One region of the Ensifer sp. CCNWLY38 genome, then DNA from elsewhere that is predicted to be linked to it. Evidence: predicted binding sites of a transcription regulator. Region 1 holds the regulator's gene; each other region holds the start of a gene.
What was found. The regulator LexA, encoded in region 1, represses DNA repair genes until DNA is damaged. The targets are predictions, from matches to a motif close to TGTTCNNNNTGTGTTCNG.
Positions count from the first base shown of each region.

Region 2: the regulator LexA is predicted to act here: its motif matches at 8,119-8,136, upstream of V7S54_RS31200 (ImuA family protein).
Region 3: the regulator LexA is predicted to act here: its motif matches at 2,671-2,688, upstream of uvrA (excinuclease ABC subunit UvrA).

Region 1 is NZ_JBBBBO010000015.1:173,511-183,451, forward strand. It holds gene V7S54_RS28010 (SAM-dependent methyltransferase) at 1-617, opposite strand, end outside; gene V7S54_RS28015 (cryptochrome/photolyase family protein) at 710-2,158, opposite strand; tRNA gene V7S54_RS28020 (tRNA-Asn) at 2,255-2,329, opposite strand; gene V7S54_RS28025 (hypothetical protein) at 2,489-2,782, shown strand; gene V7S54_RS28030 (thermonuclease family protein) at 2,957-3,679, shown strand; tRNA gene V7S54_RS28035 (tRNA-Cys) at 3,831-3,904, shown strand; gene V7S54_RS28040 (hypothetical protein) at 4,117-4,449, shown strand; gene lexA (transcriptional repressor LexA) at 4,540-5,265, opposite strand; gene V7S54_RS28050 (hypothetical protein) at 5,511-5,807, opposite strand; gene V7S54_RS28055 (hypothetical protein) at 6,122-6,754, shown strand; gene V7S54_RS28060 (hypothetical protein) at 6,916-7,482, shown strand; tRNA gene V7S54_RS28065 (tRNA-Ser) at 7,633-7,722, opposite strand; gene V7S54_RS28070 (septal ring lytic transglycosylase RlpA family protein) at 8,035-9,066, shown strand; gene V7S54_RS28075 (D-alanyl-D-alanine carboxypeptidase family protein) at 9,130-9,941, shown strand, end outside.
Region 2 is NZ_JBBBBO010000022.1:4,370-14,310, reverse strand. It holds gene V7S54_RS31245 (thermonuclease family protein) at 534-1,322, shown strand; gene V7S54_RS31240 (GNAT family N-acetyltransferase) at 1,394-1,882, opposite strand; gene V7S54_RS31235 (hypothetical protein) at 2,667-2,981, shown strand; gene V7S54_RS31230 (hypothetical protein) at 2,990-3,229, shown strand; gene V7S54_RS31225 (3'-5' exonuclease) at 3,717-4,682, shown strand; gene V7S54_RS31220 (DUF982 domain-containing protein) at 4,748-5,053, opposite strand; gene panD (aspartate 1-decarboxylase) at 5,671-6,123, shown strand; gene dinB (DNA polymerase IV) at 6,182-7,267, opposite strand; gene V7S54_RS31205 (SOS response-associated peptidase) at 7,275-7,946, opposite strand; gene V7S54_RS31200 (ImuA family protein) at 8,187-8,948, shown strand; gene V7S54_RS31195 (Y-family DNA polymerase) at 8,863-9,941, shown strand, end outside.
Region 3 is NZ_JBBBBO010000002.1:570,976-580,916, forward strand. It holds gene uvrA (excinuclease ABC subunit UvrA) at 1-2,546, opposite strand, end outside; gene V7S54_RS06935 (single-stranded DNA-binding protein) at 2,826-3,386, shown strand; gene V7S54_RS06940 (MarC family protein) at 3,483-4,112, opposite strand; gene gyrA (DNA gyrase subunit A) at 4,535-7,312, shown strand; gene V7S54_RS06950 (YybH family protein) at 7,584-7,961, shown strand; gene V7S54_RS06955 (LysR family transcriptional regulator) at 8,079-9,008, opposite strand; gene V7S54_RS06960 (SDR family NAD(P)-dependent oxidoreductase) at 9,101-9,941, shown strand, end outside.

The sequences.
Region 1 (9,941 bases):
TGGTCGCCGGCGCGCAGGTTGGTGGCTTCCGCCAGTGCGCGATATTTGGCCGCCTGCGCGGAGCGAAGGTCGTTGGCACCGGTGGCGTAGAGTGCGGACGAATAGGTCATGCTCGGATCCAGCCATTCGCTATAGAAGGCGTTGCCGAGGTCGTAGTGAGCGGAGATGTTGCGGCGCGCGCCGGACTTCGTGTTGGCGTTGCGCCAATGCAGGATTTTTTCGACGAGGTGAAGCAGGCCGCGCGCCCGGTTCGGGAAGTGCTTGCCGATCTCGGCATTGACGAGGAAGAGCTCGAGAAAAGCGCCGACATCGGGACTGTCCCAGTCGCCATCGATATAGCTTTCGGCCGCTCCGATCGTGCCGCCTGTCATGGCGCGTTGCGGCAGGTTCCAGTTGTTCAAGGTGAGGATCGCGCTTGGGCCCGCTCTCTTGCCCCTGATCACCAGTTTGCGGCCATCCGGCACCGTGAGCATCAATGTCCCGGCCTGAAGAGGCACGAGCGCGCTGAGCACCATGCGTGCCTTCAATGGGAAATCCCGCAGGACCATCGAGAGATTGCCGGCGGAAAGCTCCTGTGCGCCGTTGAACGCGGCAAGACTTGCTTCCAGCTCACGCATACACCACCCCCTCAGCTGTTGCATCCGTGAGGTGAGCCTAGCGGCAATCGCCCGAGACGCCAACCATGGATTTCTACCGGGGGCCTGTACCGTTACGGTTCTCTCGGCGCGCTTGTGATCTCGCGGAACGCTGCAAGCGCCCGATCCCGCGCCAGGGCGTGGTCAACGATCGGCTTTGGATAGGTTGCGCCAAGCTCGATGCCGGCGCCCGAAAGCACGGCAGCCGGAGCCGCAAAGGGGCGATGGATGTAGCGTGGCTCCAGCCGATCGAGCTCCGGGACGAAGCGCTTCACATAGGCTCCGTCCGGGTCGAACTTTTCGCCTTGGAGAACAGGATTGAAAATTCGGAAGAACGGCGCCGCATCCGCGCCCGATCCCGCGACCCATTGCCAGCTTGCGGCGTTGTTGGCCGGATCCGCATCCACGAGGGTGTCGCGAAACCATTGCTCGCCTTTCCGCCAGTCGATCAGCAGGTCCTTGATGAGGAACGAGGCGGCGATCATGCGCACGCGATTGTGCATGTAGCCATGCCGCCAGAGCTGCCGCATGCCGGCGTCCACGATTGGGAAACCGGTCAAACCCTTGCACCAGCGGGAAAAATCGTCGTCATGGTCCAGCCAACGGAAACGATCGAACCGGCGATCGAGATTGCGACGCGGGAGTTCGGGATAGTGAAACAACAGATGGTAGGAGAATTCGCGCCAGGCGATCTCCTTGCGAAAGGTGGCAACACCTTCACCGCCATCGGTCTCGATTCCCTGCGTCGCGTGCCAGACCTGCGCCGGCGAGATTTCTCCGAAGGCGAGGTGAGGAGAGAGCAGGGATGTGCCGTCAGCCTCTGGACGATCCCGGCGCACTTTATAGTCCGCAAGTTTCTCGTCGATAAATTCGTCGAGGCGAGCGGTCGCGCCTTTTTCCCCTGGCGTCCATATCTCGCTGAATGTCGCGGCCCAGTTCGGTTTCGTTGGCAGAAGCGACCACGCATCAAGCTGTTCTGACGGGGGCCAGCTTTCCGGCGTTGCGATCTTTTGCGGCCCGTCGATCGGCGGAGCCGGCTCAACCTTCTCTTCGAGCGCGCGCCAGAATGGCGTGAACACGCGATAGGGCCCACCGGTCGTCGTCAGCAAGCGCATGGGCTCGTGCAGCAATTGCCCGGCAAAGCTCTCGGCCGCGATGCCCTGAGCCGCGAGTGCTTTCTTCAGGGCAATATCGGTGGCGATGCCGCACGAGTCGTAGCGGCGATTCCAATGGACGCGCTTCGCTCCCGATCGGCGCGACACCTCGCTGAGGACGTCCAACGGGTCGCCGGAGCGGAGAATGAGTCGCGAGCCGAGCCGGCCCAGTCGAGCCTCCAACGCTTCCAGCGAATGGTGCAGCCACCATTGCTGTGCCGTGCCCAGCGGACCGTTGCCGCTTTCGTCCGGCTCCCGGATATAGAGTGGAATGACGGCAGCCTCATCGGCCGCAGCCGCAAAGGCCCTGTTGTCGCCAAGGCGCAGGTCCTTGCGGAACCAGACGATGATGGGAGCCCTCGTTGTCATAGGTACCGTCTAGGACTGGGATTGATCACCGGGAGAAATTAGGCGCAAAATGAAAAAGAGCCATTTGCATTTTCTGCAAATGGCTCTTTTCGAAACTGGCTCCCCGGGCCGGATTCGAACCGGCGACCTGTCGATTAACAGTCGAATGCTCTACCGCTGAGCTACCAGGGATCATCCGCGCCGCTGTTTCGCTGTGCGCTTCAGAAGTGAGGCTGCTAATACGCATGCTTTTCCGATTTGCCAAGCGGTTTTTTCAAAAAAAATGACAAGTTCGGTTGCGAGGCTGTGGAGAAGTCCCCAATTGTGGGAAAAGATGTCGGATAGGGAATGATGAATAAAAACAGGAAGCAGAAGCATTTCGGGATTGATCCGCAGACGCGTCAGATCGTGCTCGGGAAGTGGCGCATCACGCTGCCGGAATCGCCACTGCTACGTATCCTGCTGGGCTCGCTCCTGGTGTTTTTTGGTTTTCTCGGCTTTCTGCCGGTGCTCGGCTTCTGGATGATACCTCTGGGCCTCATCGTCCTTTCGCACGATATCCCCTCCGTCCGCCGTCGCCGGCGTCGCCTGGCTGTCTGGTGGGCGCGCTGGCGCGGACGAGCCAATTCTTCGAACGGCTCTTGAACCGGAGCTATTGCGCGCTTTTCGGTCAACGCATCCGTCCCGGATGCCTCTGCTTCGATTCCCTGCCGATTGATCCTCAGTGAAGCGGCTGAACCCTTTGTTGAGGGAGGCCGCCGAAAACTTTTCGGCAACCCATCAAACGCATAATGCGGTCGCGAATCAGGATGGGGACGCATGGCCAAAGCCACTACGAAACGTCGAAGCCGGAATTCCGGTCGGAGCAGGGGAAAACAAGGCGGTATGGCGCCGTGGTATCTGGCCGCCGCACTCACTGTCGGCGGCGTGGTCGCTTACGATCATCGCGCCGAACTGAAACATTGGCCGGTGGTATCGGACGTGGTGGCGTTCACGTCGCGCCACGAATCGAAGCCGAAGCCCGTTCGCGTCGCGCAGAAATCGGACGAGCGTCCCGCGCAACAGGCGGAGAAGCAGAAACCGAATCTGGTGACAAGAGTTGCCCTTGCCGCTCCGGTGCCGTCCGTCGACCTCGGCACCAACGCGCCGACACCTGTGGTGCGGCCGAACGAGGAAGTGAAGACGGCATCCATTCGCGCGGACCAGTTTTACTTCTGCGGGATTCGCAACGACAACTGCGTGATCGACGGCGCCACCTTTCTGTACCACGGCGAAACGATCCGCGTGGCAGACGTCGATGCGCCGCGTATTCGCCAGGCAAGCTGCGACAAGGAACGTTCGCGCGGCTTCTATGCCAAGCAACGCCTGCGCGAATTGTTGAATGCGGGTGACTTCAGGCTGGAAACGGCGAGCGGTCGTCAGGATGCCAAGGCCGGTGAAAAGCTGCGGTTGGTCACCCGCGGCGACCAGTCTATCGGGCGCGTGCTGGTCACCGAGGGGCTGGTCCGGCCGTGGACGGGACACGCGACGCCCTGGTGCTGAGGCCACCCAGATGCGATCGGCGGAGGTTCGCGATCGCTCTGTGGAAAGTATCCGTCTTACAAATCGACGGCGCGTTTTTCGGAAAATGCCTCTTGCGGTTTTTCTGCAATCATTCTAAATCCGCGCCAACGCTCGGTTATCCGAGCTGTGAGGCCTCGTGGCGGAGTGGTGACGCAGAGGACTGCAAATCCTTGTACCCCGGTTCAATTCCGGGCGAGGCCTCCAATAACTCTCACCTCATTTTAGTGTGAATAGACGTTCTGCCTTAGGGCAGGGCGATTGTGTGGTTGCCTGCCCACGCCCGCGCAAGCCACATCCATTAGCTATACGTTGGATCTTATCGCTTCGGTGAAATCGGTAGAGGGGGAACGATGACTCCGCTGACATCAGCCGCATCGGTAGCGTCCGTCATCATCAAAACGGAGGCAATGGCATATATGAAGACGAAACTTGTCCTGACGGCCTTGGCCCTCTTCGCTGCGACCACGTTCGAGGCGCAGGCAGAGGACCTGGTTTTCAAGCTGAAGAACAACACAAACGCAGTGCTGACGAACTTCTATACGTCGCCTGTGGGCGTCAATGAGTGGGAAGACGATGTTTTCGGCCGGCAGGTGCTGAACCCCGGGGAAGACATGGAGATCACCATCGCCGACGGCCGGGAGGTCTGCAAGTACGACATGCGCTTCGAGTTCGAAGAAGGCTCCGGCCTCGATACGACCGAAGACATGCAGGATCTCTGCGAACTCGGCGAATACACCATCCACGAATAAGAGGCGCGCCTTCAGGTCGCCTTCAATTAACAGAGCCTCGCCACCGCAAGCGGTGGCGAGGCTCTGTCGGATGCCAGGTTTCCCTCGGAATCAGTGGTAGCGGCGGATCAGCCCGACGAGCTTGCCCTGGATCTTCACCCGATCGGGCCCGAAAATCCTTGTTTCGTAGGCAGGGTTCGCGGCTTCGAGCGCGATCGATGCGCCCTTGCGCCGGAAGCGCTTAAGCGTCGCTTCCTCATCATCCACGAGCGCCACGATGATATCGCCGGGATTGGCCGTATTGGCATTGCGGATGATCACCGTGTCGCCGTCGAAGATGCCGGCTTCGATCATCGAGTCGCCCTTAACTTCGAGAGCATAGTGTTCGCCATTGCCGATCATGTCGAGCGGAACGGTAATGTCGTGCGTGTTGTTCTGGATGGCCGAGATCGGCACACCGGCAGCGATGCGGCCCATGACCGGCACGGAAACCGATGTGTTGTCGGCCACTGGCGCGGGCTTCGGCGGTGCGGCAGGGGCTACCGCCGGCGCCTTGCCGAGGCTGCCTTCGATCACGCTGGGCGAGAAGCCGCGGCGAGGCTGCTGCTGGCTGGATGCGTAAGCCTCCGGAAGCTTGATGACCTCAAGCGCGCGAGCCCGGTTCGGCAGACGGCGAATGAACCCGCGTTCTTCGAGTGCCGTGATCAGGCGGTGAATGCCGGACTTCGACGCCAGGTCGAGCGCATCCTTCATTTCATCGAATGATGGTGGGACGCCTGACTCCTTCATGCGTTCGTGAATGAAGAGAAGCAATTCCTGTTGCTTGCGGGTCAGCATGGCACGTCGCTCCCAGAGGCGTGAAACAAATCAAGAACAGACACTATCTGTTCCATATGTGTTCCGCAAGTGCCTAAAATTCCGTGAATTCAGACAATTGGCGCGTCTGTGCGTGTCGATTGGTCACTTTTACGGGAGCAGAGCGGGTTTGGGCGATGATCGCGCCCAAAAGGAGGGCGGCGGCGTAGCGCATTGCGCGACGTCACTGCGATTCGAACGAATCGCGAGCGTTTCGTGCAAAGAGGCTAGGCCGGCTGCGTGGCGGCGCAGGCGTCTTCGAATTCCTTCACCGTCTCGGCGCTGTTGTCTTCCGGAAGTACGGCATCCGCCGCATCGGTCGCGACCGGCGTGTCGCCGTCATAGATGAAAGACTGGATGTAGAACGCGATCGCACCCTTCCACACGTTGCGTCCATCAATTTGATGGCACGGCACGGCGCTCTCGAAATCGGTCTGAAGTTCGTCCACCGTGGCGGCGCTGAGCTTGACGTCAGGCATATTGGGCGATGCGACTATCGAAGCGAGAAGCAGGGCGGCAAGCACGGTGATCGTCCACTTTGATGCAAGGGTGGGACTACGGGGCGGTTAACGATGTGAACCGCGCTTTCGTTCCGAAGTCCAGCAAGCTTGGCGATCACTGTCATGTGTTCAACAGCTCTTTGAGTGCAGGCTGTGGCCGTTTTGCGCCAGGGCACGCCGCGGCAAAGCCCTGACGCGCCCTCCGCGCCGCAATCGCTTCGGTTGCGCCAAGTCGCGGCCTCGCTGCTGGCGTGCAAAAATCCGTGTTGTGAAGATGCCGCACCGTCTCGACAGGTTGTAAAAAAACGATAACTTTGCGGGGAAAGTAGGGTGGTTGCATGCATAGATTGTCGTTGGCGGTTCTCTGTCTGTTGGTGGCGGCGGGGGCGGCCTCTGCTGAAGAAGGGCGTTCGAATATCTGGAAGGAGGTCAATGCCTGGACGGTGGGCTCGGATCCGTCCTTGGGCGGCTCGTGCTATGCGGCGACGAGCTACGACGGCGGAATGATCCTTCGAATCGGCTTCTACCCGAGAGGATCGGCGAACCTGGCGTTTCTTTCGATCGGCAACGCCGACTGGAAATCGATCGAGCCGCAGCGGGAGTATGACGTCGCCTTGCAGCTCGACCGTGGCCGCCAGTGGCCGGCTGTCGCGTTCGGCCTGGACCTCACGGGCTCGAAGGCTCTGGTCGTCAACTTCTCCAACACCGACTTCTTCACCGAATTCGTGCGCAAGAACACGCTGGCGCTGGCGTTCGAAGGACGCGTCGTGGCGAGCCTCAGCCTGCGCGATTCGATGAAGGCCGTCAGCGAGATGTTCAAATGCCAGGAGGCGGTGATTGCGTTGATGCCAAACGGCGGGCAGGGGGCGGCCGCCGATCCCTTTGCGGGCGCCGGCGGGAATGCGCCAAACAATGACCCCTTTGCTGGCGGCGGCCAGACCAAGTCGTCGAAAGATCCCTTCGCCATGTGATCTTTGGCGTGAGCGTCGGTCCGCGGGGAGAGGTGAATATTCCTAGGATTTTGCGTGGGTGCGGCTCACCCACCCTCGACAGTAACGCGGCGACCTTTCAAAATGCGGGCAAACGGGGGATTTGCATGCGTAGATTGCTGTTCGGATTTGTGAGCTGTCTGATGGCCACGGGACCGGCCGTGGCTGAGGAGGCCGAGATCATCAAATGGAAGGAAGTCGGCGGCTGGACCGTTGCTTCCGACACGTCGATGGAAGGCTCGTGTTTCATCACGTCGATGTTCGAGGGCGGGGTCATATTGCGTCTGGGATTCTACCCCAAGGGCTCCGAATCACCGCTCTACATGAGTTTCGCCAGCGACGACTGGAAGTCGCTGGAGGTCGGCAAGGACTATGACCTGACGTTCCGCTTCGACAAGAGCGATCCGTGGAGTGCGGCGGCGACCGCCGCCGGCGACGAGAGCGGCAAGTTCCTCTTCGTGAACGTCACCGATGCGGAATTCCTGACGGGGTTCGTGCGCAAAAGGACGTTGGCGATCGCCTTTGACGATCGCGTTGTCGCAAACCTCAGTCTGCGCGGCACCGGCCCGGCGGCGGAAGAACTCCTGAAATGCCAGCGGGCCGTGGATGAGATCATCGCCGACGAGGGTCGCAAGTCCAAGGAGAAGAAGGCCGATCCGTTCAACGCTCCGAGCGAGAAGCGCTCAGCGCGTGATCCGTTCAGCCTCTGACACGCGGCTTGAGTGAAGGGCGCGGAGAGCGCTGAGCGTCATCTGCTCGAGGCGAACCAGACGGCGCTGACGCCCGCGGACCTATGCTCATTGAAGCGAAGCATCGTCAGGAATGGCGGTCCATCGGTCGGACGATATTCCTTGGGGAAATGGCGGACAGGGTGGGATTCGAACCCACGGTACGGTTTCCCGTACGCTGGTTTTCAAGACCAGAGCCTTAAACCACTCGGCCACCTGTCCTTGCCTGAAATCGCAGTCAACTGCTGACCGGGCAGGGCGTTATTGCGCGAAGCCCTGTCGCTTTGCAAGATTTAACATGCGTCGCCGAAAGATTTTCTCGATGGCCAGACTGGAGCGCGCGGGCATGCTCCGCTGGTAACCGTCTGTAAACCATAGCGCATGAAATCCGGCGCTGATCTGTGGATGAGTTCGCATTTTCGCCTTGTTGCTGTCATGTTTAATCGACTGTTCCGTTTCGGGACGCCGAGATTTCCGCTGGGGGCATGAGCGGAAGGTTTCGAGTACGGCTATTCGATCGATGTTGTGGGACAGATGACCTCCAGTAAAAATGCGGCATATCTGGTCAAGGGACTGCGCCTTGCGGCGGTCCCGATGCTGTGCGTGACACTCGCAGCCTGCGGATCGACATCGAGCGTCAAGAAAACTGCTCGTAGCAAGGAATACTTTCCCGAATCCGTCTATGGCGTAAAGGCGAGCCCGCGTGTTGCCACCGGCAACAATATTCCCAAGGGCGGCGGACGCTTTCAGGTCGGCAAGGCCTATCAGGTCAAGGGCAAGTGGTACCAGCCGAAGGAAGACTTCGGTTACAACAAGACCGGTACGGCTTCCTGGTACGGCTCGGCTTTCCACGGCCGGCTGACCGCCAATGGCGAAGTTTACGACAAGGCGCATCTGTCGGCCGCCCATCCGACGTTCCCGCTGCCGAGCTACGCGCGCGTCACGAATATGGAAAACGGTACGTCGGTCATCGTGCGCGTCAACGATCGCGGCCCCTATGAATTCGGCCGCATCATCGACGTCTCCTCGAAGACGGCTGACATGCTCGACATCAAGCGCAAGGGCAGCGCGCAGGTGCGCGTGCAGTATGTCGGCCGCGCGCCGCTTGAAGGCAACGACATGCCCTATCTGATGGCGTCCTACGTTCAGAAGGGCGAACGTGGCCCGAGCGTGATGCCGGAAGGCCAGATCGCGACCGGCGTAATGGTCGCCTCCAACGAGCCGTTCCGCAATCAGACCCTTGGCACCATCACCGTCCCCGCAAAGGCCTCGCTCGATGTTGGCGAACCGGTGACGGCGCTCGCAGCCCCCGTCCCGCAGTCCGCCCAGCCGCAATCGCTGAACGAGTTCGTGATGCTGCCGGAAATCGGCCCGATCCCGCGTGAGCGGCCCGAGTTCATCCCGATGCCCGACGGCAACATGGCGTATGCTGCAGCTTACGTCGAAGTCCGCGTCAGCGACGCCGAATCGCCGTTTGAAGCGATTATGGTCGACCGGAAGCAGCTTACCCCCCAAGTGATTGTCGATTACGCCAAGCGCCAGAAAGCAAGCGGTTCTGTCCGATAACCGCAGGCGGCGTTGTGCCAAAATGACCTCGCTGCTATGCCCAAGGGGAAACCGGAGTTTCCCATGCGCATGAAGATGTTCTCGGCAGTGTTTTTCGGCGTTGCGCTGTTTACAGGCGCCGTATTCGCGCAGACACCGGCGCCCACTTTCGACACCAAGGCAAAGCAGATCCTGCTTGTCGATGCCGAAACCGGCACCGTGCTTTTTTCCCGCGCCGAAAACCAACCGATACCGCCTGCATCGCTCGCCAAATTGATGACGATGGAGGTCGTGGCCGAGGCACTCGGCAAGGGCGAGCTTTCCGCCGAAACCACCTTCGACGTCTCCGAGCACGCCTGGCGCACCGGCGGTGCGCCCGCCGGCACCTCGACGATGTTTGCCGCATTGAAATCCCGCATCCGCGTCGCCGATCTCCTGCAGGGCGTCGCGGTCCAGCTTGCCAACGATGCCTGCATCATCCTTGCCGAAGGCATGACCGGTAGTGAGGGCGCCTTTGCCGAGCGCATGACGGCGCGCGCGCGCGAGCTTGGCATGCCGGTTGCGACTTTCCGCAATGCCACGGGGCTTCCGGATCCCGGCAACCAGATCACTATGAGCGAACTGGTAACGCTCGTTCGGCACCTCCATGAGGCACATCCGGATCTCTACAGGCTCTATTCGCAGCCGGAGTTCGAATGGAACAAGATTCTGCAACGCAACAAGAACCCGCTGATCTCGGCCAACATAGGCGTGGACGGCCTGGCGACCGGTTTTGCCGAAGGCTTCGGTTTCTCCCTGGCCGCTTCGCTGCAGCGCGGCGACCGCCGGGTCTATCTCGCCATGGGCGGTCTCGAAACCGACAAGGAGCGCATCGAGGAGAGCCGCAAGGTGCTCGA
Region 2 (9,941 bases), on a different contig from region 1:
CCTGCGGCGACCCTTTTTACCGGTCAAGCCGCGCGCGAACTGGCTCGGCCGCTCACGCGGCCGCCGCCTGGTACGCTCATTTCCCTCTGGCTCCCAAACCTAACAGCTCGGCTGCCACTCAGCTCTTCCAGGCAAGGAAGACACCATGCCCGACTTTTCTGGTGAGAACTTTCACGCGGCCGCCTTCGATGTGAACGTGTAGACGGTATCCATCCCACTCTATCTTCCATCCCCAATCGCCGCTTATAGGCGGTCTCTCGGTTAAGAGGGCGAGCGCCGCTCGACGTGATCGGGGATCGAATCGAATGGAAGTTTTGGCTGCGCAGGATCGCGCTTGCGGATGCGACTGCTCTGCCCGGCAATCGCTTCGCCACGCTCCAGCGGCCTTGATCGAGGTGGGCGAGGGCGTTTGGTCATGCCGTTAGTGTATCAGCAAAGCCTAAAATTCCTTCCGCATCAGCAAATTGCCACGGCCAAGGTGCTCGCCTTTGGCCCGCGTTGAGCTATGATCTTCTCGGCTGGGGGGCTGGTTTTTGCTGAGCGAAGTCGAGATCACCTATTATCGCAGTCGTATAGACGATGTCCTGCGTGAGGGGCGGCCGACCGCCTGGCAGCGCCAGTTCCTCATGGACATACGCCAGAAGATCGAGCGTTACGGTCCGCGCACGCGGCTCACCGAAAAGCAGATGGCGACACTCAGGAAGCTGACAAGGCTGCCGGGTCATGCCGATCTTTCGTTCATCAAGCCAATGGAAGCGAACCAGGGAACGCGAACCTACGGGCGCCCCCATTGGCGAAGGACCGGCCGTCGACGCTGGAGTTATCGCGAGATCAAATTCCTTGCGTTGTTGCTGGTGGTGATCACGATTGGCGGCGGCCAGATGCGAACGGAATGGCTGCGGAAGGGCGGTCTCAGCTCTTTTCAACCGGCAGCGTCATCTGCCGATTTTCAAGGTCAATCCTTCACGGTCACCGACGGCGACACGGTTCGCATGAGCGATGGCACGCGCGTTCGACTTGTCGGCTTCAACACGCCGGAAAAGTTCGAGCCCAGATGTTCGCGTGAAGCCGCGCTTGGAAATCGGGCAAGTGAGCGCCTGAGAGAGCTCATTGAGTCCGGCACGCCGATAGTGACCAAGGTTGCCTGTTCCTGCAAACCCGGAACGGAAGGTACGAACAGGTGCAATTACGGCCGGAGTTGCGGAACGCTTCCGGTTGATGGTCGCGATGTTGGAGAGATCCTGATCTCCGAAGGCCTGGCGGTTTCGTTTGTCTGCGGCGACACAAGTTGTCCTCCGACGCCGCGCCCGTGGTGCAGGTGAGAGGCGGGGCTTGGACTAGGACGGCTCAACCGCCTTATGCGGGAGGCGCCGGCGCCCGGGATGGCGCAGAATTAGGATTTCCCATTGAGTGTCATCTCGACCATCGTCGGGCGAAAGCCTGCTGCAGCAAACAGCCGTTGAGCAGCTTCGTTTCGGTGCGCTGCGGAGAGCACGAAAATGTCTGCGCCTCGCCCTTGCAGCTCTGCGATCACCGCGTCGAGTAGCATCCTGCCGACGCCCTGATTGCGCTTTTCGGGCTCAACGAAAAGATCGTGGATGACCCCCGCTGGTCCTCGAAGCGACATGTAGTCATATCCCTCGAGCGCGGCATACGCGTAACCAACGATCATTTCTTCCTGCTCGGCGGCGAGGACTACAACATCGGGCTTTTCAAGCTGACTTCGCAGCCATCGAGCATAGGAAGCCTTCGTGCCGGTTTCCGTCGCGATGAAGCGCTTGGGATCCCATTGATGATGAAGCGCCATCAGCTGAGACCCGTACCTGCCAAGCACAGGCACATCTTCATCGTGGGCGGCTCTGATCGTGATCGTTGATGGCATTTCGCGGCATGATCCATCGAGGGTGTTGTCGAGCCATCATCCCCGATCTGCCCGGCCAAGCAACGTTCTATCGTAAATGAACTGCGCCGTGGCTCAACGCTCGGAGTTAGCGACAGCTCTGTCTTTCCCGCCAGGCCTTCTCTGCCGAATTTAACGACGCGGTCGCTGACACGCCGCGCGGCTGGCTGCGGGCTTTCGGGGGATTGGGCGGTTCAGGTTGGAGAGTCTGCGGGGTCACCGATCCGGTCGCTCCGCCATGCCAATGTTTCCAGGTTATTCGATTGCCGCTCGCCGAGACGCTTCCCCGCTTTCGTCGAGATCGACGGCATCGCTGAGCGGGACGGCCGCGATTGTTTTAATTTGTTGAGCGAGGGCGGAAAGCTTGCTCGCAATATCCTGAAGCTCGGACGGTGAGCTTGAGCTCACACGGGTGTCCTTTACGCCATGTTTGTCCACGTTGTCGTCCCTTGCGATTGAACTTGGGTGCTCAGTATATTTGCAAGTTCGAATATTGGGCCACCACGTTCCGCGCGTTTTTGCCTTGCCGCACAACTGGCCATTTGGGTCGGAGTGCTGGCACATGCTTGGCTTCGGCCGGAGGTGGGTGGCGAAATAATGCTGCTTATCGGCCACACCGGTGTGTCGATCGTTACAAAGAATGCTGCACGTGCGAAACAATCTGACCTGGAGGATCGCGGAGCGGGTAGTCGCGTCTGTTAGTGCGTGCTAAATCACGGGAATGCATCGATCTGATACAGAAATCGCTACGAGCGTCGCCGACCTCGTGACGCAATTCAAGGCGGCCCAGTGCCAGCTGGGTGAGACGGCTGGCGAGTATGAGACTGAGCGGTTCCGCTCACTCGAACAGACGATCGAGCAGTTGTTTCAATCGATCAAACGACGCGTGCCGCGCGACGCGGCCGAATTCAGGACGATTGCGGCATTCTATCTCGACCTGCTCGAGGACAGTGACGGCGGCTTCAACAAACGGCTTCATGATTGCCTGCGCCAGTTGGTCGACTGGCACACCACGGATAGGCATCCAAACGGTGTTGGATTTGCAAAGGGCGGGCGACCGCAAGGGATGGCAGAGGGTTAGACGGAGCAATGAAGGAGGACGGAGAGCGCACGTTCCTTGTTGAACTCACCGATGCGGATACGACGGACTCCGGGATCTTCACCTGGGATATCATTCGCGACCTCGTCTATGGAGATTCGGCCCTGGCCGAACTTTTCGGTCTCGCCGCGAACGAGACGAGCCAGGGATTACCGCTCAAACTGTACCTCGACCGGGTCCATCCAGAGGATCGCCAGGGTTGGCAAAGACAATTACGGAAACGATCGTGAGCGGACGAGCCCAGCAGTCGTTCTACCGCGTCAAGACGCGGGGTGGCTTGTATGTCTCGGTCGTTGCTTTTGGTCGGTGTTTCCAGGATCGCGATGGAACACCGGTCCTGTATTCCGGCATCGTCGTTCTGGAAAGCGCAATCTCGACAAACGACAACCGACGGCATTAGCGCCGAAGCAGGATTTTCCCGACGCGGACGCTGGTAGACTGGCCGGACCTTCGCCTGATCGTCGCCGGTTCGCGGGACGACCTCAATCGTCAATTTATGCCCTCTGACACCACACGATCTGACGCAACAGGCCGTCCTATTCTCGGTGGTCTTTGTGCCAGGGCTGTCCGTCGATAGCCTATGATTTGCGAAAATCGGTGGAGAACCAGGTAGAGTCGCTTCGATAGCTCTTCTGGATTGTTCGCATGGATAGCTTATTGCGGAATGCGCCGGGTTCAGCCCGGTGAGTCGATCAATGGTGGTTCCGAGCTAAGCGAATGACGCAGCAATTCGATCTGTTCGTCGCTGAAGATGCGACAAATCAGAAGGCGGTTGGTTCGCCGGCGAAGCGACATCCTCCAACCGCGCTCAGCGAAGAGGATATGGTGCGCGTGCTTCGTGAAACCGGGCGCTACCGCATCCTGAAAAAGCTTGAACCGCGTCCAGTCACGGCGTCGCCGCACCCCGGGTTTCCGTTAAGAGGCGTGATCGTCGATACCGAGACGACTGGCCTCAACCATCGCAAGGACGAGGTCATCGAAATTGGTGTCGTCGCGTTCACATTTGACGATACCGGCGCTATCGGCGATGTCACGGGCGTCTACGGCGGTCTGCAGCAACCAAGCATCCCAATTCCGGCCGACGTCACGCGCCTGACCGGTATCACTGATGAGATGGTGGCCGGACAAATGATCGATCTGGCGCAGCTTCGGACCATAGTCGAGAACGCCGATCTCGTGGTCGCGCACAACGCCGGATTCGATCGACCGTTCTGCGAGGCCTTTTCGCCGGTTTTTGCCGGGAAGGCATGGGCCTGTTCGGTCTCCGAAATCGATTGGTCGGGGCGCGGCTTTGAAGGCACAAAGCTCGGCTACCTGATCGGCCAGGCGGGATACTTTCATGAAGGGCATCGGGCGGTCGACGATTGCTTCGCCCTGCTCGAGGTGCTTGCGCAAGAATGCGCCCAGGACCAGCGTACGCCGTTTGCCGAGCTTTACGAAGCGAGCCAGCAATCGCGCGTGCGCATCTTTGCTGAAAACAGCCCGTTCGACATGAAGGATCAGCTAAAAGCCCGCGGCTACCGTTGGTCGGACGGTAGCGACGGGCGTCCGAAGTCCTGGTGGATCGAGCTTCAGGAAGATGCGCTGGACGAGGAACTGCGTTATCTGCGCTCTGAAATCTATCGCTGGGATGCAGACCCGCCGACCAGGTATCTTACCGCCTTCGACCGCTTCAAGACCTAACGGTCGACTAGCCCGGCCTCCCTGCTCGTCGGTGGGCGGCGGTTTTTGTGCGCAAATTGGCGTTGTCAGGTTAATGGCTTGTTGCCGTGAGATCCCGAGCGCGCATGGTAGTGGGCGGCAACCGCTGACGTTGCCATGCCAGCCTCCAAGCACGCGCCGATGAAGGCCTCGCGCGCGACTGCAGATGGAACCGAGTGGCTCAACGCACCCCGGCACGTCGTCACGGCTCGTTCATAGCCTTGTCCGTGTCGTAACGGCCATTCGTGTTCCAGAAAATCCAGCGCGTCGTAGACCGATGCGAAAATGCGGTTGGCTCCTGACTGTAAACGAACAGATAACGGAACCGTCCAAGGTATCTCAGGAAGGCGCATAATGTCCTCCTTCCGCAGGCTAACGGTTTGAAAAAATTAAAATAAATTATAAGGGAAACTATACAACGATAGGCCCCGTCCTTCAACTGTTGATACAGTAGTCATCTCGGGAGGCAGGCCTAGTACATTCGCCGTACGGACTGCGAGAACACGGTGAGGGAACCTGGCGCCGGCCTCCGGCCATGGGCATCGCGAGGTGTCCGCGGCGGACTTCGGAAGGACCTTGGAGCTTGTCTGATCGCTGCCGCGCAAAGCGTCTCGAAACTGCAGGTAGCAACGATCCGGAATACTCAGCGCTTTTGTGGCGGGCACCAAGCGTCAAGAGATCCAGGGGCGTCATTGAGCAGGTTGATATATTAGCAAAGCCGTACCGAAATTGCCGAAAACGACCTTCCTTGCCGGGGGCTTTGTTCGTATCGGAGTGCATCGGCTTGGCCGATGGAGTTTTTCTTCCCCGCGTTCAGAGAGCCATCTGGGTGCGAACCTTGCCCCGCCTTCCCCGGCGGGGCCTTCTTTCCAATCTTTCCGCTTGGCGATTGTCGGAGCGCGAAGATTTCCGCCTCGGTCGGCAGCGCCAAGGCGCGAGGAACCTGATCAACCGCGAGGCGTGAAAAAGCATGAGAAAGCTGGTCGCAGGGAAGCTCCATGGCATTTACGTCACCGAGGCGAACCTCAACTATCATGGGTCGATCACCCTTGACCCGGACCACTGTGAGGAGGCCGGCATCTTGCCGATGGAGTTCGTCGAGATCTGGAACAAGAATTCCGGGGCGCGCATCTCCACCTACGTCATCCTCGGTGAACGCGGATCCAGGTGCTGCATCCTCAATGGCGCGGCCGCAAGGACCTGCCAGCCCGGCGACCAGATCATCATATGCAACTCGGTCTACCTCGACGATAGCCGGCTTACCTCGTTGAGGCCGAAGATCCTGACTTTCGACGAGAACAACCACGTGCAAGATCGCCTCAGCTACTCGGTTGGGGTCGATGCGTCTGGCAAATACACCTTCGAAATCCTCGACGAGGCCGAGACGGCATTGCCGATACCGCTCATGGTGTCCGGCAGCTGAGAGTCCGCAAGCATGTTAGGCCGGCGGTCGCTGACGCGGCCGGCCTTTTGCGTCTTCCTCAAAGCGCGAATGAGAACTGCGGCGCGCTTTCGCGTTTGGCTGGTTCAAGCGACGACAGCGTCACGCCCAGCAACCGGATGCCTTTCGCAGCAGGGAAGAGTGGAGACAACAGCATCGTCAGGACCGCGGCGAGCTCGGCGGCGCTCGCGATCGGTGCTGCAGTTGTCTTGCTCCTGGTGATCTGCGTGAAGTCCGCCCATTTCACCTTGAGCGTTGCGGTCTTGGCGCGAATGCCGCTCGCCTCGCAATAGCGCCAGACCTTTTCGATCAGCGGTTCGAGGCCAGCTTGGGCGGTTTCAAAATCATGGACGTCCACTAAGAACGTGTCTTCCGCGCCGATGGACTTGCGCACCCGGTCAGCCTTCACTTGGCGCTCGTCGATACCGCGGGCGATCCAGTAGAAGTAAGGTCCTGATTTTCCGAAGTGTTGCTGCAGGAAGGCGATATCGCGGGCCTTCAGATCGGCGCCCGTTTCGATGCCGAGCTTGTGCATGCGCTCGGCGGTTGCCGGGCCGACACCATGGAATTTCTTGACGGGTAGGGCCTCCACGAAAGCCGGACCGTTTTTCGGGGTGATAACGAAGAGGCCATCCGGTTTTCTCTGGTCGGACGCCATCTTGGCGAGAAACTTGTTGTAGGAAACGCCGGCCGACGCCGTCAGGCCCGTCTTTGCCTTGATCTTTGCGCGAATCTCCTCGGCGATCTCGGTCGCAAGTTCTATTCCCTTGAGGTTCTCGGTGACATCAAGGTAGGCCTCGTCGAGCGAGAGTGGTTCGATCAGGGGCGTGTACTCGGCAAAGATCGCATGGATCTCTCCCGAAACCGCACGATAGGCGTCGAAGCGCGGTCTCACGAAAATCAGCTCCGGGCATTTCCGCTTGGCCGTGACGGACGGCATGGCCGAATGGACGCCGTATTTGCGCGCCTCGTAGCTTGCGGCTGCCACCACGCCGCGGGCCTCGCCAAAGCCAACGGCGATCGGGAGCCCGCGAAGCTCGGGATTGTCCCGTTGCTCCACCGATGCGTAGAAGGCATCCATATCGACGTGGATGATCTTGCGCAGTTGCCTGAGTGTGTCTGTCACGGCTCGCTCACAGCAATAGTTCCTCGCCCGGCGATGGCGCAGGCGGCTCGACGACAACGAGCATATTGCCGGGAAGCGACCGCTGCAGGTGCTTCACCTCGTCCCAGGATCCGGTGAGCCAAAGGTCGACCTCTTCAGGGGTGGTCAGGATCACCGGCATGGCCTTGAGATGGATCGGAGCGACGATCTCGTTCGGGGATGTGGTGAGGAAGCCGAAGAGCTCGTATTCGAGCTCACCATCGCGCACACGCCTCACACCCTTCCATGGTGTCCAGAAGCCCGCGAAGAACATGAGCGGCCGTTCCTTGTTGCCGGCAAACCAGGCGTTCGGGACTTTTCCGCCGGGAACCTTAACTGCCGGATCCGGCTCGGCAAAGGAGGTGAAGGGCACGACGCAGCGGCTGGTCGGCCCGAGCCAGCGTCTCCAGTGCGGAGAGGTGACGTTTCGGATGTTGGTGACGCCTGGATCGTAGTTCTTCACGAAAGCCGGCGGCGAGGGCATGCCCCAGGTGACCCGCGTGATCTCGCGTTGACCGTCGTCGCCGACGCGAACAACCGGCGCCTGATAGCCTGGATAAACATCATAGGACGGCTGGTTCCAGCCGGCCTTGTCGCGAAAGGCCTTGGTGAATGCGATCACTGCATCGCGTGTCGTCGTGATGTTGTAGAGATTGCACATCGGCTCCGGTCCTCCGCTTTTCTCATCCGTCTTTCATACCAGCGCCCGCGCGCCTCTGTCGCCGTTCCCGGCGGCCGACGCATCCGTCTGCGCGAGGCCGCGTCTCCGTGCTGGCCGTCCGGATCGCAATCAACAGGCTCTTTTCTGAACTTCGTTGACTCGCAACCCAAATAGGAACAAATAGAGAACATATCAACAGGAAGCGCTAATGCATAGCCCTGAGGAGTTGTTCCTTCCAAAATGTCCCGTCCAGTCGACAATATCGTCGTCTCAGCACTTCGCGAGCGCATCCAGAGCCTCGAGGGCACAAGCGGCCGTGGACGGCAGGTCCTGCCGTTTGGTGTCGTCGAGATCGATCGGCGCTTGCCGGGCGGTGGGCTCACACTCGGTTCGTTGCATGAGGTCGCCGGCGGCGGCAACGGTGCAATCGACGGCGCTGCAGCTGCCCTGTTTTCGGCTGGTATCGCCGCCCGCTCGAAGGGCAAGGTGCTCTGGTGCGTGACGCGGCCCGATCTCTTCGCACCGGCGCTGGCCCAGGTGGGACTGGCGCCGAGTCGCGTCATCTATGTGGAGGCTGGCGACGAAAAGGCGCTTCTCTCCTGCATGGAAGCGGGGCTTCGCCACGGCGGACTTGGAGCCGTCGTCGGCGAGCTCGCACGTCTTCCGATGACCGCCTCGCGCCGCTTGCAGCTTGCGGCCGAAGGGTCTGGCACAATGGGCATTGCGATCCGCCGCTGGCGGCGCCAGGCCGAGGCCTCGGATTTTGGGCAGCCGACGGCATCGGTCACGCGTTGGCGGGTGTCCGTCTTGCCGTCGGCCCCCTTGCCGGTTCCAGGCGTCGGCCGCGCGCGTTGGCTCGTCGAACTCATCCGCTGCCGCGCCGGCGAAAGTGCAGATTTCGAAGTGGAGGCCCCAGATGCCAAGGGTCGTATCGCTCTTCCTTCCGAGCTGGTCCACGGATCGCCTGAGACGCAAGCTCGGCGACGCAGCGCCGCCGGTTGAGACGCCTCTCGTCCTCGTCGGCCGCGAAAAGCGCCGGCGGGTGGTGCTCTCGGCGAATGCCGCGGCGATAGCCGCAGCCTTGCGACCCGGCATGGCGGCCACGAAGGCCCAGGCGCTCGTCCCAGATCTTGTCGTCATGGACGCCGATCCGGCGGCCGATGCAGAAGCGCTCGAACGCCTGGCGCTCTGGGCGCTGCAGCGCTACGCGCCGATCGTTGCCGCGGATCCGCCTGATGGCTTGGTGATCGACACGACGGGTGCCGATCATCTGCATGGCGGTGAAGACTTGATGCTGTCGGGCATGGTCAACCGGTTCTTCGGATCGGGCATCGAAGCGCGGGCTGCGGTTGCCGATACGTGGGGGGCGGCCCATGCCGGCGCCCGGTTTGTCGCTCGTCCGACGCTTGTCATTGCGCCGGGAGCGCAGCAGGACATCATCCGCAACCTGCCGATCTCAGCCCTTCGCCTCGATCCCGCAATTGTCCACGGTCTTCGTGTGCTGGGCTTCAACACGCTGGGCGAGGTCGCCGGCGTGCCGCGGGCGCCGCTTGCCCTCAGGTTTGGACCCGAGCTTGGCCGTCGCCTCGACCAGGCAATGGGAAAGGTTTCTGAACCGATCGACCCCGTGCGCACGCCCGATCTCATTGACGTTCGCCGCTCCTTTGGTGAACCGATTGCTGCTGCCGAAACGATTGCGCGTTATGCCGGCAAGCTGGTGAGCGCGCTCTGTCGAGCACTGGAAGACAGGGGCCTTGGTGCGCGGCGCGTCGATCTTCTCTTCCATCGCGTCGACAACACCTGCCAGGCGATCCGCGCCGGCACCGCGACCCCTGTTCGCGACGCCAAGCGCCTGACACGGCTCATCACCGATCGGATCGAGACGATCGACCCCGGCTTCGGGATCGAAATCATGTCGCTGACGGCGACCCACGCCGAGCCGCTTATGGCAAGCCAGGTCATTTCCTCGCTGGTCGAGGAGCCGGAAGCCGATGT
Region 3 (9,941 bases), on a different contig from region 1:
TTTGCCTGCTGACCCACCTTGATGTAGCCGAGGCCGACCTGGTTGAGCGTCACCAGCTTGTCGCGCACGGCCGGGACGGCGGCGAAGAACTCGACGCCTTCCTCGACCGTCATGTCGAGCACGTCGGCAATGGACTTGCCCTTGAAGTGCACATCGAGTGTTTCGCGGTTGTAGCGCTTGCCGTGGCAAACGTCGCAGGTGACGTAGACATCCGGCAGGAAGTGCATTTCGATCTTGATGACGCCATCGCCCTGGCAGGCCTCGCAGCGGCCGCCCTTGACGTTGAAGGAGAAGCGGCCCGGCTGGTAGCCGCGCGTCTTTGCCTCCGGCAGACCGGCGAACCAGTCGCGGATCGGCGTGAAGGCGCCGGTATAGGTCGCCGGGTTCGAACGCGGCGTGCGGCCGATCGGCGACTGGTCGATGTCGATCACCTTGTCGATATGCTCGAAGCCATCGATACGGTCATGCTCGGCTGGGTTCTCGCGCGCGCCCATGATGCGGCGGGCGGCGGACTTGTAGAGCGTTTCGATCAGGAAGGTCGACTTGCCGCCTCCGGAAACGCCAGTTACGGCGGTGAAGACGCCGAGCGGGATCGAGGCGGTGACGTTCTTCAGGTTGTTGGCGCGCGCGCCGACGACGGTGATTTCCTTTTTCTTCTTGGGCTTGCGGCGCTCGCTCGGAACCGCGACCGAAAGCTCGCCGGACAGATACTTGCCAGTCAGCGATTTCGGATTGGCCATGACATCGGCGGGCGCCCCTTGCGCGATGACCTCGCCGCCGTGGATGCCGGCGGCCGGACCGATATCGACGACATAGTCGGCCGTCAGGATCGCGTCTTCGTCATGCTCGACGACGATCACGGTGTTGCCGATGTCGCGCAGGTGGCGAAGGGTTTCGAGCAGGCGGGCGTTGTCGCGCTGGTGCAGGCCGATCGACGGCTCGTCGAGCACGTAGAGCACGCCAGTCAGCCCCGAACCGATCTGCGACGCGAGCCGGATGCGTTGGCTTTCACCGCCCGAGAGCGTGCCGGAGTTGCGCGACAGGCTGAGATATTCAAGGCCGACATCGTTGAGGAAGCGCAGGCGGTCGCGGATTTCCTTGAGGATGCGAACTGCGATCTCATTCTGTTTGGTGTTGAGATGCGCCGGCAGCGCTTCGAACCAGTCGCGCGCGATGCGGATCGACATCTCGGTGACCTGGCCGATGTGCAGCTTGTCGATCTTGACCGCCAGCGCCTCGGGCTTCAGGCGGAAACCGGCGCAGGCCGGGCAGGGCGCCGCCGACATGTAGCGCTCGATCTCCTCCCGCGCCCAGGCGCTGTCGGTTTCCTTCCAGCGACGCTCGAGATTGGGCACGATGCCCTCGAAGTTCTTGGTGGTGTTGTAGGAGCGGGCGCCGTCCTCGTAGTGGAAGACGATCTTCTCTTCCGTTCCGTGCAGGATCGCATTCTGCGCCGCGGAGGACAGTTCGTTCCAGCGATTGCCGAGCTTGAAGCCGAAGGCCTTGCCGAGTGCTTCGAGCGTCTGGTTGTAGTAAGGCGAGGAGGACTTGGCCCAGGGCGCGATCGCGCCGTCGCGCAGCGTCCGGTGCTCCTCCGGAACGATCAGCGCCACGTCGATCTTCTGCTGGCTGCCGAGACCGTCACAGGTCGGGCAGGCGCCGAAGGGGTTGTTGAACGAGAACAGGCGCGGCTCGATCTCGGAGATCGTGAAGCCGGAGACCGGGCAGGCGAATTTTTCCGAGAACAGCACGCGCTCATGAGTCTCGTTGAGCGACTTGTTGGCCGAACCGCCGGCGGCCGTTTCTTCCGGCGGCAGCGGCTTGTCGGCGAATTCTGCAACGGCGAGACCATCGGCAAGCGTCAGGCAGGTCTCGAGGCTGTCGGCAAGGCGCGAGGCAAGGTCGGGCCGAACGACGACACGGTCGACCACCACATCGATGTCGTGCTTGTATTTCTTGTCGAGCGCCGGAACCTCGGCGATCTCGTAGAAGGTGCCGTCAACCTTGACGCGCTGAAAGCCCTTCTTCATCAGTTCGGCGAGTTCCTTCTTGTATTCGCCCTTGCGGCCGCGAACGAGCGGCGCAAGAATGTAAAGGCGCGTGCCTTCGCCGAACTCCAGCACGCGGTCGACCATCTGGCTGACCGTCTGGCTTTCGATCGGGAGGCCCGTCGCCGGCGAATAGGGCACGCCGACGCGCGCAAAGAGCAGGCGCATATAGTCGTAGATTTCGGTGACCGTGCCGACCGTCGAGCGCGGGTTGCGCGAGGTCGTCTTCTGCTCGATCGAGATCGCCGGCGACAGGCCGTCGATCTGGTCGACATCCGGCTTCTGCATCATCTCGAGGAACTGACGGGCATAGGCCGACAGGCTCTCGACATAGCGGCGCTGCCCTTCGGCATAGATCGTATCGAAGGCGAGCGAAGACTTGCCGGAGCCGGAAAGGCCGGTCATCACGATCAGCTTGTTGCGCGGCAGATCGAGGTCGATGCCTTTCAGATTGTGCTCGCGCGCACCACGAATGGAGATGGTCTTGAGTTCACTCATCGGAAGCCAGCTTTTGCATGTCGGTTGAAAGCCCCCTATGTAATGACGCTAACGCCCATGTCGAGGCGCAATCGGCAAAACAGGCGACCAATTCGAGTCGGTTGACAGGATCATAGCCAAATACTAGAACAAATAAAGAACAAAGCGCACATAAAACGACCAAAACTGTTGTGGATTATGTGCTGGGCGGGGCGTATCGGCGGCATCGGGCCGCTAAGATGCGCGCTCTTGAAATTCCAAACCGGGCCGACGGCCCGGTGAAACCACGGGAAAAGCAACATGGCTGGAAGCGTCAACAAGGTAATCTTGATCGGAAATGTCGGGGCTGACCCGGAAATCCGGCGCACGCAGGACGGCCGGCCGATTGCCAACCTGCGCATCGCAACCTCGGAATCCTGGCGCGACCGCAACAGCGGCGAGCGCAAGGAAAAGACCGAATGGCACACGGTCGTCGTCTTCAACGAGGGCCTCTGCAAGGTCGTCGAACAATATGTGAAGAAGGGCGCCAAGCTCTATATCGAAGGCGCGCTGCAGACGCGCAAGTGGCAGGACCAGAACGGCAACGACCGATATTCGACCGAAATCGTGCTGCAGGGCTTCAACTCGACGCTGACGATGCTTGACGGTCGCGGCGAGGGCGGTGGCTCCGGTGTCAGCCGTGGTGGCGGCGGCGACTTTGGCGGCAGCAACTACGGCGGCGGCGGCGGCGGCGGTGGTTACGACGACTACGACCAGTCGCGCCAGCCTTCCGGTGGCGGCCGTTCGGGCGGTGGCCAGGGCGGTCAAGGCGGCCAGGGCGGTGGCTTCTCGCGCGATATGGACGACGACATTCCGTTCTGATCGCAGACCGATCGGCATTCACAAAAAACGCCGTGTCCTCGGACACGGCGTTTTTTGTTGTCTGCACTCTTGCCGCCCGTCGACGGCGACGAGAGCTTAGAGCGCCATTGCGGATTTCACGCCGTCGACGACGAATTGAACCGCGAGCGCCGCGAGGATGACGCCGAGCAGGCGGGTGAGGATGGCGCGACCGGTGACGCCGAGAAAGCGATCGATGCGCTCGGCGATGACAAGCGCCAGAAACAGGCTGAACATCGACAGCGCGATGACGATCAAGAGCTGCGTGCGCTCGACCGCCGTCGGGAAGGAGCCGGCAAGCAGGATCGTCGCCGAGATCGCGCCTGGCCCGGCTATCAGGGGAAGCGCGAGAGGAAAGACCGCGATGTTGTGGATGTGGTCCTTGATCGTCGCGTTCTCGCCGGTCTTTTCCTTCCGTTCCTGCCGCTTCTCGAAAATCATCTCGAACGAGATCCAGAACAGCAAAAGACCGCCGGCGATGCGGAAGGCGCCGATCGATATGCCGAGCAGCCCCAGGATGCCGTTGCCGAACACGGCGAAGGCGGCAAGGATGAAGAAGGCGATCAGCGAGCCGCGTGTGGCCACCTGAAAACGCTCCTGCCGGCTGAGCCCGACCGTCAGGCTCAGAAAGATCGGCGCGAGGCCAGGCGGATCGAGCGTGACGAGAAGCGTGGTGAGCGCATTGACCAGGAGGTCGACATTGAACATCCGTTTCCCCTTCCGGATTTCGCCCCGGGTCTTCCCGGTGGCATGAAGGCATTGTTAGGCAAGCGGCGAGCGCTTGGAAAGAGGGCGGCAAACAAAGTCTCAGCAATGACTTAATGAGCAATCCATTGCGGCAATCGGAGCGCAAATGCGCGCCGTCGCGGCGATTGGCGGCAGGGGTCTTCCGATTTCCCGCGCGATGCCCTAGAAAAGCCTGCTCCGGCGGCAAAAGACTGTTCACAACTGCCGCATGGCTCTTCGGCTCCCGATCCGGAACGTCGAACGAATCATGCAGCGAATCAAAGCGTTACAGTGACATCTTCACACTTGGGCGGACGAATGGTGCCGTGGGCCGCAAATTGGCGATTCCGGTGGTAATCCGCTATAAATATCCGACTGATTCTGAACAAAGATCGTGATCACCATTGACTGAGCAAAGCACTCCCGGCGGCGGAAAAACTCCGCCAGGCATCGAGCCGATTTCCATCATCGAGGAAATGCAGCGGTCCTATCTCGATTACGCAATGAGCGTCATCGTCAGCCGCGCGCTTCCCGACGTGCGTGACGGTCTGAAACCCGTGCACCGCCGCATCCTCTACGGGATGAGCGAGCTCGGCATCGACTGGAACAAGAAATACGTCAAATGCGCCCGCGTCACCGGGGACGTGATGGGTAAGTATCACCCGCACGGCAACGCAGCGATCTACGATGCGCTGGCGCGTATGGCGCAGGACTGGTCTCTCCGCCTGCCGCTGATCGACGGCCAGGGCAACTTCGGTTCCGTCGACGGCGACCCGCCGGCAGCCGAGCGCTACACCGAATGCCGCCTGCAGAAGGCAGCGCATTCGCTGCTCGACGATCTCGACAAGGAAACCGTCGACTTCCGCGACAACTATGATGGCACGCTGAGCGAGCCGTCCGTCGTTCCGGCGAAGTTCCCCAACCTGCTCGTCAATGGCGCCGGCGGTATCGCCGTCGGGATGGCGACGAATATCCCGCCGCATAACCTGGTCGAAGTCATCGACGGTTGCATGGCGCTCATCGACAATCCGGCGATCGAACTGCCGGAATTGATGGAGATTATCCCGGGCCCGGACTTCCCGACCGGCGCATTGATCCTCGGCCGCTCCGGCATCCGTTCGGCCTACGAGACCGGCCGCGGTTCGGTCATCATGCGTGGCCGTGCGCATGTCGAGCCGATGCGCGGCGACCGCGAGCAGATCATCATCACCGAGATCCCCTTCCAGGTGAACAAGGCGACGATGATCGAGAAGATGGCCGAACTGGTGCGCGAGAAGCGCATCGAGGGCATCTCGGATCTGCGCGACGAATCGGACCGTCAAGGCTATCGCGTCGTCATCGAACTGAAGCGCGACGCCAATGCCGACGTTATCCTGAACCAGCTCTACCGCTACACGCCATTGCAGACCTCCTTCGGCTGCAACATGGTGGCGCTGAACGGCGGCAAGCCGGAACAGATGACGCTGCTCGATATGCTGCGTGCTTTCGTCTCCTTCCGCGAGGAAGTCGTTAGCCGGAGAACGAAGTACCTGCTGCGCAAGGCGCGTGACCGCGCCCACGTCCTAGTCGGTCTCGCAATTGCCGTTGCCAACATCGACGAAGTGATCAAGCTGATCCGGCATGCGCCTGATCCGCAGACCGCACGCGAACAGTTGATGGAACGCCGCTGGCCCGCCCATGACGTCGACAGCCTCATCCGGCTGATCGACGATCCGCGCCACCGGATCAATGAAGACAACACCTACAACCTGTCGGAAGAACAGGCCCGCGCCATCCTCGACCTGCGCCTCCAGCGCCTGACTGCGCTCGGCCGCGACGAAATCGGCGACGAACTCAACAAGATCGGCGAGGAAATCAAGGATTACCTCGACATCCTGTCCTCGCGCCTGCGCATCATGACCATCGTCAAGGACGAGCTCATCGCTATCCGTGACGAATTCGGCACCCCGCGCCGAAGCGAGATCATGGAAGGCGGCCCCGACATGGACGATGAGGACCTCATCGCCCGTGAAGATATGGTCGTGACCGTCTCGCATCTCGGCTACATCAAGCGCGTGCCGCTGACGACCTATCGGGCGCAGCGCCGCGGCGGCAAGGGCCGCTCGGGCATGGCGACCAGGGACGAGGATTTCGTTACCCGGCTATTCGTCGCCAATACCCATACGCCCGTTCTGTTCTTCTCCTCGCGTGGCATCGTCTACAAGGAGAAGGTCTGGCGCCTGCCGATCGGCACCCCGCAATCGCGCGGCAAGGCGCTGATCAACATGCTGCCGCTGGAGCCCGGCGAACGCATCACCACGATCATGCCGCTGCCCGAGGACGAGGCGACCTGGGAAAACCTCGACGTCATGTTCTCGACGACCCGCGGCACGGTTCGCCGCAACAAGCTGTCGGACTTCGTCCAGGTCAACCGCAACGGCAAGATCGCGATGAAGCTCGAGGAGGAGGGCGACGAGATCCTCTCCGTCGACACCTGCACGGAGCATGACGACGTCATGCTGACGACGGCGCTCGGCCAGTGCATCCGCTTCCCGGTCGACGACGTACGCGTCTTTGCCGGCCGCAACTCGATCGGCGTTCGTGGCATCAACCTCGGCGACGGCGACCGCATCATCTCGATGGCGATCCTTGGCCATGTCGACGCCGAACCATGGGAGCGTGCAGCCTATCTCAAGCGCGCTGCCGCCGAGCGGCGCACGACGAATGGCGAAGAGGAAGAAATCGCTCTGGTCGGCGAGGAAGTCACCGAAGGTGGCGAACTCAGCAACGAACGCTTCGAAGAACTAAAGGCACGCGAACAGTTCGTGCTGACGGTCTCGGAGAAGGGCTTCGGCAAGCGCTCGTCGTCCTACGATTTCCGCACCTCGGGCCGCGGCGGCAAGGGCATCCGCGCCACCGACACCTCGAAGACGGCGGAAATCGGCGTACTCGTTGCGGCCTTCCCGATCGAAGACAACGACCAGATCATGCTTGTCTCCGATGGCGGCCAGTTGATCCGCGTGCCGATCAATGGCGTCCGGCTTGCAAGCCGCGCGACCAAGGGCGTCACCATCTTCTCGACCGCCAAGGACGAGAAGGTCGTTTCGGTCGAGCGCATCAGCGAGCCTGAGGGCGACGAGGAAGGCGAGGAGACGGCTGTCGAGAACGGAGCGCCGGAAACGCCGGCCGAATCCGAGGGTTAACTGCCGACGCGATAGACGCGCCAAATTATTAAAAGCCCGCCATCTTGGCGGGCTTTTTTTTGGCGGTGCACGCGTCCCTTAGCGGGCGATGCAACTTGCCCACGAGATCGAGGCGTGTTGCGCGCGAACCATGGAAATGTCGGCAACGTCAACGCTTCGATTATTCGCACCATTCATCGAATGGTGGGTTGTCGCGCGCTCCTTTTCCTAAGGCAGCAACCCGCCGCAAGAAGGGTTTTGTTTATCCGTCTTGCGCCTCCAGGAGACGGACATGTCAGATCACGAACTGAAACAGGTTATCCAAGCTACCGACCGTGCAATCACGGCGGAAGATTTTGAGAGCCTCATGGACTTCTACGCCGACGACGCGACGCTGGTCGTCAAACCCGGTCTCAACGCGACCGGAAAGTCCCAGATCCAAAAGGCGTTCGTGGCGATCGCCGCCCATTTCAAGAACCAGATGAAAGTCCGCCAGGGCGAGATGAAAGTGGTCGAAGGAGGGGGCACCGCGCTCGTCATCGTGGAAACGGTGGACGCGGAGGGGGGCCGATGTCTCCATCGTGAGGCGGGCAACCTATGTCTTCCGCAAGACGGATGCCGGCAAATGGCCTTGCGTCATCGACTATTCCTACCGCACAACGCTGCTTGATGGCTAGTCGCCGCGCTAGATCATTTCAGTGTTTCATTGAGACACTGAAATGATCTAAGTCTTTGAAATTACGCAATTCCGGACGGAAAACCGTTTCGCACTTTTCCTGGAGTTGCTCTAAGTGGAAGCATCACCGTCCTGGGCCGCAGGTGCGACACCACGAATGTAGTCGCGCAGCCCCTTGGCGAGCGCATCGAAAGTGACGCGGCAGCGCGGCGCCGTCTTCAGGTTCTCGTGCATCACCAGCCAGGTGTCGAGCTTCATCTCGAAGAGGCCAGGCAGCACCGGCAGAAGGTCGGGGTCGCGCGCTGCCAGCCCGTTCTGGCAGATACCGATGCCGAAGCCGGCGCGGATCGCTGCGAGCTGGGCAAGGTTGCTGTCGGCCTTGAGCGCAAACCGTGCGGCCGGCAGTTCGGGCGACCGGGCGATGATCGCCCGGATCGCCGCGGTTTCCCGGTCGTAGCCGATCAGGCTGTGATCCGCGAGGTCGGTCAGTGCCCGAGGCATGCCGCGCCGCGCGATGTAGCGGCGGTGGGCGTGAAAACTGATGGGGACGACGCCGAGGTGGCGGGCGATCAATGCATCCTGCGCGGGCGCGACCATACGCACCGCGATATCGGCCTCCTGGCGCAACAGGTCTTCGACCGCATCGGAGGCGGAAAGTTCGATCGTCAGCTCCGGATAGGCCTCGTGCAGCTCCGCCAGGATCGGTGGCAGGACCTCGATGCCGATGACCTCGCTGGCGCTGATGCGCACGGTACCGCTGACGGCATCACGCTGGCTGGACGCCGCCCGCAACAGCGCCGCAGATGTCGCGGAGAGCGTCTCGGCATAGGGCTTGAGCGCCAGCGCGGCATCGGTCGGCAGCAGGCCATGCGGGGAGCGCACGAAGAGCGGATAGCCAAGTGCCGCTTCCATGGCGTCCACGTGCCGGCCGACGGTCGGCTGCGTCAAGCCAAGCTCGCGGGCGGCCGCCGATAGCGACCCCTCGCGCAGCACCGCGAGGAACGTTCTGTAGAAGTCCCAGCTCAAATCTATTCTGCTCATACATTTCAGTATATCTGGTCAAGACTTTTCGGCAATTCCGTTTAGCTCGGCGATGCGTGATCCTGTCTTCATCGAAACGGATGGAGCGAGACATGGCCGAGATGCAGGAAAGAATGAGGATCGCGCTGGTGCTCGGGGCGACGGGCGGTATTGGCAACGCCGTGGCACGCGGGCTCAGCAAACGCGGCTGGCAGGTGCGCGCCTTGAACCGAAACGCCGAGAAGGCGGCGCAGGCGGAGCCGGCGTTCGACTGGCGGCAAGGCGATGCCATGAACGCGCGCGACGTTCGCGCTGCGGCGGAAGGGGTCGATCTGATCGTGCACGCCGTCAATCCGCCCGGCTACCGCAACTGGGGAACCCTAGTGCTGCCGATGCTCGACAACACCATCGCGGCTGCGAAAGCCTCAGGCGCGCGCATCCTCCTGCCGGGAACGATCTATAATTTCGGCCGGGATGCCTTTCCTGTTCTGACCGAGGACGCACCGCAGTACCCGGACACCGACAAGGGCCTGATCCGCAAGGAGATGGAGCGTCGCCTGAAGGACGCGTCCGAGGCAGGCATCGGCGTCATCATCGTCAGGGCAGGAGACTTCTTCGGCCCGGGAGCCGCCAACAACTGGTTTTCGCAAGGGCTGGTAAAGCCCGGAAAACCGCTCAGGGCGATCTCCTATCCCGGCCGTGAAGGCACCGCGCACCAGTGGGCCTATCTACCCGATGTCGCGGAAACCATGATCCGCCTCGTCGAGCGTGCCGAAAGCCTGCCGCGCTTTGCCGTCTATCACATGCGCGGCTTCCTCGACCGGAACGGAACGGAGATGGTGGCGGCGATCCGCCGCGTCGTCGGTAAGCCGGAGCTACCCGTTCGGGCTTTTCCCTGGCGGCTGATCGGCCTTGCCGCGCCCTTCGTCCCGCTCTTCAGGGAACTGCGCAAGA